2 regions of the Streptomyces sp. QH1-20 genome follow, and region 1 is predicted to be linked to the other one. Evidence: riboswitches for the same ligand, from Rfam matches in the RefSeq annotation. Region 1 holds a riboswitch; the other holds the start of a gene.
What was found. Region 1 has a riboswitch for glycine ahead of gcvP (aminomethyl-transferring glycine dehydrogenase). Riboswitches for the same ligand answer to the same signal wherever they lie in the genome.
Positions count from the first base shown of each region.

Region 1 (5,211 bases):
GGCGGACACCCCGGACGGGAAGACGGCCACCTCACGGCTGTACGGGTGCTCCCAGTCGCCGGCCACACAGGCGGCGGTGTGCGGGGCGTTCCGCAGGGCGTTGTCGTCCTTGTCCCACTCGCCCGAGCCGACCTTCTCGATCTCGGCACGGATCGCGATCATCGCCTCACAGAAACGATCCAGCTCGGCGAGGTCCTCGCTCTCCGTGGGCTCGATCATCAAGGTGCCGGCCACCGGGAAGGACATCGTCGGCGCGTGGAAGCCGTAGTCGATCAGGCGCTTGGCGACATCGTCGACGCTGACGCCGGTCGCCTTGGTCAGCGGCCGCAGATCCACGATGCACTCGTGCGCGACCAGGCCGTTCGGACCGGTGTAGAGCACGGGGAAGTGTGGCTCCAGGCGCTTGGCGATGTAGTTGGCGCCGAGCACCGCGACCTGCGTGGCGCGCTTGAGGCCCTCGCCGCCCATCAGCCGGACGTACGCCCAGGAGATCGGCAGGATGCCGGCGGAGCCCCAGGGGGCCGCCGAGATCGGTCCGACGCCGGTCGCCGGGCCCGCGGTGGGCTGCAGCGGGTGGTTGGGCAGGTAGGGGGCGAGGTGGGCGCGGACGGCGACCGGACCGACGCCCGGGCCACCGCCGCCGTGCGGGATGCAGAAGGTCTTGTGCAGGTTCAGGTGCGAGACGTCGCCGCCGAACTCGCCCGGCTTGGCCACGCCGACCAGGGCGTTGAGGTTCGCGCCGTCGACGTACACCTGGCCGCCCGCCGCGTGGACCTCCGCGCAGATGTCGGCGACGTGCTCCTCGAAGACACCGTGCGTGGACGGGTAGGTGATCATCAGCACGGACAGCTCGTCGCGGTACTGCCCGATCTTGGCGCGCAGGTCCTCGACGTCGACCTCGCCGTCGTCGGCGGTCTTGACGACGACGACCTTCATGCCGGCCATCACGGCGCTCGCGGCGTTGGTGCCGTGGGCGGAGGACGGGATCAGGCAGACGGTGCGCCCCTCGTCGCCGTTGGCACGGTGGTACGCCCGCACCGCCAGCAGACCCGCGAGCTCACCCTGCGAGCCCGCGTTCGGCTGGATGGACACCTTGTCGTAGCCGGTGACCTCCGCGAGCCGCTCCTCGAGCTCGGTGATGAGCGTGAGATAGCCACCCGCCTGCTCGACCGGCGCGAAGGGGTGCAGCGCACCGAACTCGGGCCAGGTGACCGGCTCCATCTCGGTGGTCGCGTTGAGCTTCATGGTGCACGAGCCGAGCGGGATCATGCCGCGGTCCAGGGCGTAGTCCCGGTCGGCGAGCCGGCGCAGGTAGCGCAGCATCGCGGTCTCGGAACGGTGCTGGTGGAAGACCGGGTGGGTGAGGTATTCGTCGGTGCGCAGCAGCCCCTCGGGGAGCGCCTCGGCGACCTGGGCGTCGAGCGCCTCGATGTCGGCGTCCACCTCGAAGGCGGACCACACCGACGCGACCTGGACACGCGTGGTGGTCTCGTCGCAGGCGATGCCGACCTGGTCGGCGTCGACCAGGCGCAGGTTGACGCCCCGCTCGCGGGCGGCGGCGACGACCTCGGCCGCCCGGCCGGGCACCCGCGCGGTGAGGGTGTCGAAGTACGCGCCGTGCACGACCTCGACGCCGCCGGCGCGCAGGCCCTCGGCGAGCAGCGTGGCGTAGCGGTGCGTACGCCGCGCGATGCCGGCGAGGCCGTCCGGGCCGTGGTAGACCGCGTACATCCCGGCCATGACGGCGAGCAGGACCTGCGCGGTACAGATGTTGCTGGTGGCCTTCTCGCGGCGGATGTGCTGCTCGCGGGTCTGGAGGGCCAGGCGGTAGGCCTTGTTGCCGTCCGCGTCCACGGAGACGCCGACGAGACGGCCGGGGAGGCTGCGGGCGAACTTCTCGCGCACGGCCATGAACCCGGCGTGCGGACCGCCGAAGCCCATGGGCACGCCGAAGCGCTGGGTGGTGCCGACCGCGATGTCCGCGCCCAGCTCGCCGGGCGAGGTGAGCAGGGTCAGCGCGAGCAGATCGGCGGCGACGGTGACGATCGCGCCCAGCTCGTGGGCCCGCTCGATGACCGGGCGCGGGTCGCGCACGGCACCGGAGGCGCCGGGGTACTGCAGGAGGACACCGAAGACGCCGCGCTCGGCGATGTCGTCGGGGATGCCCTGGGAGAGGTCGGCGACGACGACCTCGACGCCGGTCGGTTCGGCGCGGGTGCGTATCACCGCGACGGTCTGCGGCAGCGCGTCGGCGTCGATGAGGAAGACGCCGTCCTTGACCTTGCCCACGCGCCGGGACAGCGACATGGCCTCGGCCGCGGCGGTGCCCTCGTCGAGCAGGGAGGCGCCGGAGGTGGGCAGCCCGGTCAGATCGGCGACGACGGTCTGGAAGTTGAGGAGCGCCTCCAGCCGGCCCTGGGAGATCTCCGGCTGGTAGGGCGTGTACGCCGTGTACCAGGCGGGGTTCTCCATGACGTTGCGCAGGATCACCGGCGGGGTGAAGGTGCCGTGGTATCCGAGCCCGATCATCGGGGCGAGGACCTCGTTGCGGTCCGCGAGCGTGCGCAGCTCGGCGAGGACCTCGGCCTCGCTGCGGGCGTCGGGCAGCCGGAGCGCCTCGGTGCTCTTGATCACGGCCGGTACGGCGGCGGCGGTGAGCTCGTCGAGCGAGCCGAACCCTACCTGGGCGAGCATCTTCGCCTGGGCCGCGCTGTCGGGCCCCACGTGGCGGTGCTCGAACGGCGTGCCACGCTCCAGGTCGGAAAGGGAGATGCGGTGGGCTGTCATCTGCGGAGGCCTCCTGGTCGTTGCGACCTGCGAGGGGTACCACGGCGCGGGTACCCGGACGGCCTCCCCCTCTGTCATCTCAACCTGAGAGCTTCACCGGGCCGCACGGGGCGGTCCGGCTTTCACCGTCGGTGAGGAGGGGCTTCGTCGCGCTGTACCCGACCCGGCCCGCCCTGCTTTCCAGAGTGACCTCGTCCGCGCGGTACGTGTGCCTGAGAGATTCCGGGGAGGATTTGCTCCTTCGGCGCCCCCGTCGAACCCGTCAAAGGATCTCGGAGGACTCTCCCGCGTGGGGTCTGCAGCCACTGTCAGCCTACCAGCGCGGGTCCAAGCGGATCCCTCGAGTGGCCGGTTCCCGCTTTGTGCCTTTTCGTGGTCCTCAGGGCTTCTCTGTGCTTCTCTGTGCTTTCCCGGGGGCCTCGGAGGTCGCTGGAGTTCCGGAGGGCAGGCGCGACCACGGGAGGAACCGTGCAGACCGATATCGATCCGCGGAGTCTCATCGGCCGCAAGGCGTTCGACCGCAATGGCGCGAAGATCGGCACCGTGGACGAGGTGTACCTCGACGACGCGACCGGGGAACCGGAGTGGGCGGCGGTGCGCACCGGGCTGTTCAGCCGGGACGCGTTCGTGCCGCTGGAACCGAGCCGGGTCGAGGACGACGCCCTGCGCATCCCCTATGACCGGGAGCTCATCAAGGACGCCCCGGACTTCGGGGTCGGCCGCCACCTGTCCCCCGAACAGGAACTGCAGCTCTACCACCACTACGGGCTCGACCTCCCCCCGCCGGATGCCGGGACCGCCCCTCGGCCCGGCGCTCAGCCGGACACACCACCGGCCAGCGGCTGACCGTCAGCCCGGGCCCCGGGCCCGACGTCCGACTCGGACGGCTCGGACGGCTCGGACGGCTCGGACGGCTCGGACGGCTCGGACGGCTCAGGATCAGGCGCAGCCGACTCCGACGGCGCAGCCGGGTCCCTTGGCTCCGGCGACTCCGCCCGCTGCTCCCACGCGGCTCTGATCAGCGGCAGCGGCTCCCCCGGCTCGAGCGCGGGGTCGTCCACAGCGAACGTCCGCACCCGGCCGGGTGCGGACCACGGTTGCTCGAAGCGCACAGTGACCCGGCCGACCCCGCTGCCCTGGATCCAGCCGGCCCCGTACTCGGTGTGCCGGATGTCCAGCCCGGGCACCCAGCGCCGCGGCCGTCGCCCGGCCGCCTCCTGTGGGGCCGGCTCCCCCTCCGCCTCGGCGGTCGGTGGTCTTTCCGCGACAGCGGCGGCCTCGGCCGTAGCTGCCGCCTGGGCGAAGAGGTCCTCCTGGGTGTAGTCGGCGAGCCCGGTGACGCCGACCCCCAGCAACCGCACTCCCGCCGTGGTGTCCACGCCGTCCAGCAGCCGCCGCACGGCCTCGCGCACCACCCCGAGGTCGTCCGTCGGCCCGCGCAGCGTCTCCGAGCGCGTCAGCGTCGAGAAGTCGTAGCTCCGCACCTTGATCACAACGGTGCGCCCGGACCGTCCCGCCGCCCGCAGCCGCTGCACACAGCGGTCGGCGAGCCGCGCCAGCTCCAGCTCCACGCGCGTGCGGTCGGTGAGATCCTCCTCGAAGGTGTCCTCCACGGACACCGACTTGGCGTCCCGCTCGGCCACCACGGGGCGGGTGTCGCGGGCGGTCGCCAGGGCGTACAGCCCCGCGCCGTGTGCCTTGCCCAGCAGCCGCACCAGCTCCGCCTCACCCGCCTCGGCCGTATCGCCCACCGTCGTGAGCCCGGCCCGTCGCAGCGTCTCGGCCGTGGCCGGTCCGACGCCGGGAATGGCCCGCACCGACATCGGGGCCAACAGCTCCAGCTCGGTGCCCGGCTCGATGACGACGAGACCGTCGGGCTTGGCCTGCTCGGAGGCGATCTTCGCGAGCATCTTGGAGCCGGCGAGCCCCACCGACCCGCTGAGCCCCGTGGCCTGTCGGATGTCCCGTCGCAGCCGCTCCCCCACCGCCCGCACGACCGCCGAGGAGGGCTCGACGCCGCCGGCCTCCAGATCCACGAACGCCTCGTCCAGGCTCAGCGGCTCCACCAGCGGGGACAGCTCCCCGAGCAATCCCATGACCACCTCGCTCACCTCGCGGTAGAGCGTGAAGCGGGGAGCCAGATAGGCGGCATTGGGGCACAGCCGTCGCGCCTGGGCGGTCGCCATCGCGGAATGCACACCAAAGGCCCGTGCCTCGTAGGACGCGGTGGCCACGACGCCCCGGGCGCCGATCCCGCCGACCACCACGGGCTTCCCGCGCAGGCTGGGCTTGGCCGCCTGCTCCGCCGCGGCGTAGAACGCGTCCATGTCCAGGTGCAGGATGGTCGGTGCGGCTCTCACGTCTTCGATGCTGCCCTACACCACTGACAATCGCACGGACGTGCGATGGAACGCCCTCCCCTGG
Region 1 is NZ_CP166299.1:1,415,681-1,420,891, forward strand. Features, by position in the region: gene gcvP (aminomethyl-transferring glycine dehydrogenase) at 1-2,787, opposite strand, end outside; glycine riboswitch at 2,978-3,085, opposite strand; gene AB8O64_RS06335 (PRC-barrel domain-containing protein) at 3,256-3,633, shown strand; gene AB8O64_RS06340 (DNA polymerase IV) at 3,603-5,147, opposite strand.

Region 2 (5,211 bases), 4.2 Mb from region 1:
CAGGATCGTGTCGCCGGGCTTGATCAGGGCGAACATCGCCGCGGCGTTGGCCTGCGCACCGGAGTGCGGCTGCACGTTGGCGGCCTCGGCGCCGAAGAGCGCCTTGATCCGGTCGATCGCGATCTGCTCGACGACGTCCACGTGCTCGCAGCCGCCGTAGTAGCGGCGGCCCGGGTAGCCCTCGGCGTACTTGTTGGTGAGGACCGAGCCCTGCGCCTCCATGACCGCGACCGGAGCGAAGTTCTCCGAGGCGATCATCTCGAGGGTGGACTGCTGGCGGTGGAGTTCGGCGTCGACAGCGGCGGCGACGTCGGGGTCGAGCTCATGGAGGGAGCTGTTCAGAAGCGACATGAGTTCTTCCTGGGTGGGGCGGAGGCGGGGTACGGGCTCAGCCGGCGAAGGCGGTGTACTCGTCGGCGGACATCAGGTCCGCCGGCTCGTCCGTGATCTTCACCTTGAACAGCCAGCCGCCCTCGAAGGGGGCGGAGTTCACCAGCGCGGGGTCGTCCACGACGTCCTGGTTGGCCGCGACGACCTCGCCGGTCACCGGGGAGTACAGGTCGCTGACCGACTTGGTCGACTCCAGCTCGCCACAGGACTCACCGGCGGTGACGGTGTCGCCGACCTCGGGGAGCTGGGCGAAGACGACATCGCCGAGGGCATTGGCCGCGAACTCGGTGATCCCGACCGTCGCCACACCGTCCTCGACGGCCGACAGCCACTCGTGCTCCTTGCTGTAACGCAGCTGCTGGGGGTTGCTCATGGCTTGATTCTCCTGGATGCGCGTTGATGCTCTTGCAACGGGTCTTGACAGGTGGGACGAGAGTTGATCGAGAAGGGTCAGCGCTGACGCTTGTAGAACGGCAGGGCGACGACCTCGTACGGCTCGTGGGTGCCGCGGATGTCCACAGCTACACCCTTGGTGCCCGGCTCGGCGTGCGCCGCGTCGACGTACGCGATGGCGATCGGCTTCGCGAGCGTGGGGGAGGGGGCGCCGGAGGTGACCTCGCCGACGACCTGGCCGTCGGCGACGACCTGGAACCCGGCGCGCGGCACCCGGCGGCCCTCGGCGATCAGGCCGACCAGCTTGCGGGGCGCCTTCGCCGCGGCGCGCTCGGCGGCGGCGGTGAGGGCCTCGCGGCCGACGAAGTCGCCCTCCTTGTCGAACTTCACGACCCGGCCCAGGCCCGCGTCGAAGGGCGTCGTGGCGGTGGTCAGCTCGTGCCCGTACAGCGGCATGCCGGCCTCCAGGCGCAGCGTGTCGCGGCAGGAGAGACCGCACGGCACCAGACCGGCGTCCGCGCCCGCGTCGGTGAGCGCCTGCCACAGCCGCTCGGCGTCGGCCGGGGCGACGAACAGCTCGAAGCCGTCCTCGCCGGTGTAACCCGTACGGGCGATCAGCGCGGGAACGCCCGCCACCGTGCCCGGCAGGCCCGCGTAGTACTTGAGGCCGTCGAGGTCGGCGTCGGTGAGCGACTTCAGGATGCCGGGGGACTCGGGGCCCTGGATCGCGAGCAGCGCGTAGTTCTCGCGGTCGTCGCGGACGGCCGTCTCGAAGCCCGCGGCGCGCTCGGTCAGCGCGTCCAGCACGACCTGCGCGTTCGAGGCGTTGGCGACGACCATGAACTCCTCGTCGGCCAGGCGGTAGACGATCAGGTCGTCCAGGATGCCGCCCGCGGCGTCACAGATCATGGTGTACCGGGCCCGGCCGACGGCCAGTGCGGACAGATTGCCGACGAGCGCGAAGTCCAGCGCCCGGCCCGCCTGCGGACCGGTGAGGGTGATCTCGCCCATGTGCGACAGGTCGAAGAGACCGGCACGGGTCCGAACGGCGACGTGCTCGTCGCGCTCGCTCCCGTAACGCAGGGGCATGTCCCACCCCGCGAAGTCGGTCATCGTCGCGCCGAGCGCGCGGTGGAGCGCGTCGAGGGCGGTGCGGCGGGGGGCTTCGGTCATGGTTCAGGCTCCCAGGCGTGGTCGCGAGACTCGCGGAAGGCTCGCGAAAGAGGGGTCACGGCCTCCCCATCTGTCATCGGAACCTGAGAGGTTCACCGAGAGCCTCGAAACGAGCGAGTCCCCGGCTTGCACCTTGGGTGGAGGTCGCCCGGGGGCGCCTCGCTTTTCAGATCTGCCTCACCCGCGCGGTACGGGGCCTGAGAGATTCAAGGGAGGAACTTGCTCCTTCGGCGCCCAGCACACATAGTGCTGGGACTCTCCCGCGCGGATTCGAGCGGCCGGTATGCAGTTGGCGCGCACATCATTGCACGTACAGGCGTGCGACGGACGGCCCGAGACCCCCTGAATTGGATTACCTTTTCTTTACGTTCGATGGGTAGGGGGTTCAGGGGCCGGACAGGGGAGGCCAGAGGAGGGGGACCACGGTGCGGGCGCGGGGTACGGACGCGAGAGGGGCGGGATCCGTGCCGCCTGGGCCACAGCAGGCACAGGGGGCAGGGCGGGACGTGGGGCCGACGGGTGTGCGCGATCTCCGCGGGGGTGCGGCCCCCGCGGTCCTGCGTTATCCGGCCGGAGATCTGCTCGTCGTCTCCGGGCTGCCCGGAAGCGGCAAGTCGACATTGATCCGACGGTCCGTGGCCGCCCTCGACAGCCGGGACGCGGTGGTCTGGTGCGTCGACTCACAGGACGCCCGGGACCGTCTGGAGCGCCGCACCCCGTCCTGGCTGCCCTACGGGGTCTACCGCCCGCTCGTGCGGATCGCCCACTACGCCGGACTGCGCCGGGCCCTGCGTTCGGACGCGAGCGCGGTCGTGCACGACTGCGGGCAGCGCGGCTGGGTCCGCCGCTGGCTCGTCCGGGACGCGCGGCGGCGCGGCAGCTCGGTCCATCTGCTGGTGCTGGCCGTGGACCCGGCCACCGCCCTCGCCGGTCAGGCGGCGCGCGGCCGCACCGTCTCCGCGTACGCCTTCGGGCGGCACCGCCGGGCGATGGCGCGGCTGGTCGCGGACACCGCCGCCGGGCGGCTGCCGGACGGGTGCGTGTCCGCGACGCTGCTCGACCGCGCCGCCGCCCGGGCGCTCGAGGGCATCGTCTTCGACGGCTGACGGCCGGGCGCACCGGGCCGGACAGGCCCTAGACGCCGGGAACCGGCAGCGGCAGCGCGCCGGTAGCGAGCTTCGGCACCGCCGTGAGAAGGGCCTGCAGATCCGCGACGACCTTGGTGATGCCCGCCGTCACCTTCGGCAGGTCGACGGCCACCACGGCCGCGAGCAGATCGGTGAGGTCCTTGGTCAGCTTCGCGAGGGCGTCCTGGATGTCCTTGACGGCGTCCGCCGGCAGTCCGCCGGGCGCGGCCGCTCTGGCCTTCACGGACTTCAGCAGCTTGTCGGCCGAGGCCTGGTACCGCTGGCGCAGATCGGCGAGCACGGCCTTGTTCGGCGTCTTGGACTGCGCCTCGGTCGCGATCTTGGCGGCCAGCGAGAGCAGCTCGCCCAGATTGGCCACGGTCTCCAGCTGCTGTGCCGTGGCCGCCTTCGGGTCCGGGGCCGCGGCCGTGAGGGCCGGTGCCGGTGCGGCGGCGAGGGCGGGACCGGCGGCACCCACGACGAGGGAGCCGCAGGCGACGACGGCTATGGCGGTGGAGACGAGCTTGTTGACGCGCATGCGGGGTGTGTCCCTTCAGTTCGGTGAGGCTGCCGGGGAGCTGTCCGCTCACCGTGTGCCGGGCCGGTAGCCGTGCGCAACTCATCACCTACCGTGAGTGGTGGCCGTGGTGCGTCCGCTCCACCCCTTTGACCTGCGCCTTCATGGGCCGCCCAGGAGTCGCCGCCTCCTGCCCGCGCTGCCCGCCGAAAGAGTGCGCGCGACCGCACCGCGGAGGCTCGCGCCCTATATCGGTACGGACGTCGCCACCCGCGCCGAACGCCCGGATCGGCACCGAATTCGGCGGCCGACGAGAGCGGCGGGGCCCGGAGCCGCTAGGGTTCGGATGCGGCTTTGTCGATACGGTGGTTGGACGGCGTTGGGCGAGTTGGACGAGATGAGCATCCCCGAGCAGTACGGCTGGACCCCCGCTCAGGGCAGTGTCCTCAATGACGGTCCCCAGGGCGGCGGCCCCGGTCTCCCGCAGGGGTGGCCCGCCAATGAACTCGAAGCGGTGCTCGCCGGCTCCCTCGGCGACCCCGGCGCCGGCCCCGCGATCGTCGAGGCCCTCGGCCGCAGCCATCTGTGGATACCGCTGCCGAACGGCGGTGGCCCGGACAGCCCGGACCTCGATCTCCCCACGCTCGAACTCGACGGCGCGGCGTTCGTCCCCGTGTTCAGCTCCGAGGCACAGTTCCGGAGCGTCGCCGGCGACCTGATGTCCTTCACCGTGGCGCCCGCCGTGGAATTCGCCCGCGGGCTGCCCCCGCAGGTGGGCATCGTGGTCAACCCCGAGGGCGCGGTCGGCGTTCCGCTGCCGCCCGCCGCGGTGGCCGCCCTGTGCCGGGCCGGGCGCAGCGCCCTGGACGGCGACGCCACCGGCGGCCGGGTCAGGCTCTTCGAGCCCGACTGGCAGGACGAGCCCACCGCCTTCCTCGCCGCTGCCGGGCTGGAATTCGCGGCCGCCGCCGTCGTGAGGACCGCGCGCCGCACCCTGGCGAGTGTCGAGGGCGGCGCCCCGGCGCTGTTCGTCGGCGTCGAGCTGGACCTGCCCGACCCCGGGAGCCGCACCGCCGCCCTGGACGCCCTCGGCCGGGCGCTGGGCACCGTGCCGGTGCCCTGGCCCGTACAGCTGGTCTTCCTCGACGTCGCACAGGACCCCGTCGGCGACTGGCTGCGGGAGAGGGTCCGCCCGTTCTACGACCGTGACCTGTGACTCCTCCCGTGCCCGCCGCCGCGGGCTCGTAAGCTGGTTGGATGACGACAGGGGGCGCGCAGTCACGCCCCCCTGCGGTGGAGAGACGGCCGAGAGAAGAGGCGGACCCAGGTGAGCGCGGGCGCGGAGAGCGGCGTGGAGCAGATGCTGCGCCAAGTGGCGCCCGGCAGGTACGACGCCTATGAGGCGCTGCTGCACGCCCTCGCCGAGGGGCAGATCTGGATGCTGCTGTGGCACGGGCAGGCCGGATCGCCCGACGCCCAGTACGGGAACATGGAGGTCGACGGGCTCGGTTACGCGCCCTGTGTGACCTCCGCGCAGGAGCTCGCCGCCAGCGGCTGGAACCGCGCCCACGAGGTCGTCCCCGGGCGGTCCATCGCCGCCTCCCTCTTCCC
Region 2 is NZ_CP166299.1:5,571,905-5,577,115, forward strand. Features, by position in the region: gene glyA (serine hydroxymethyltransferase) at 1-351, opposite strand, end outside; gene gcvH (glycine cleavage system protein GcvH) at 389-763, opposite strand; gene gcvT (glycine cleavage system aminomethyltransferase GcvT) at 841-1,956, opposite strand; glycine riboswitch at 2,133-2,229, opposite strand; gene AB8O64_RS25420 (AAA family ATPase) at 2,382-3,062, shown strand; gene AB8O64_RS25425 (hypothetical protein) at 3,091-3,621, opposite strand; gene AB8O64_RS25430 (enhanced serine sensitivity protein SseB C-terminal domain-containing protein) at 3,998-4,816, shown strand; gene AB8O64_RS25435 (enhanced serine sensitivity protein SseB C-terminal domain-containing protein) at 4,961-5,211, shown strand, end outside.
Region 2: another riboswitch for glycine. It lies ahead of gcvT (glycine cleavage system aminomethyltransferase GcvT); the one in region 1 lies ahead of gcvP (aminomethyl-transferring glycine dehydrogenase).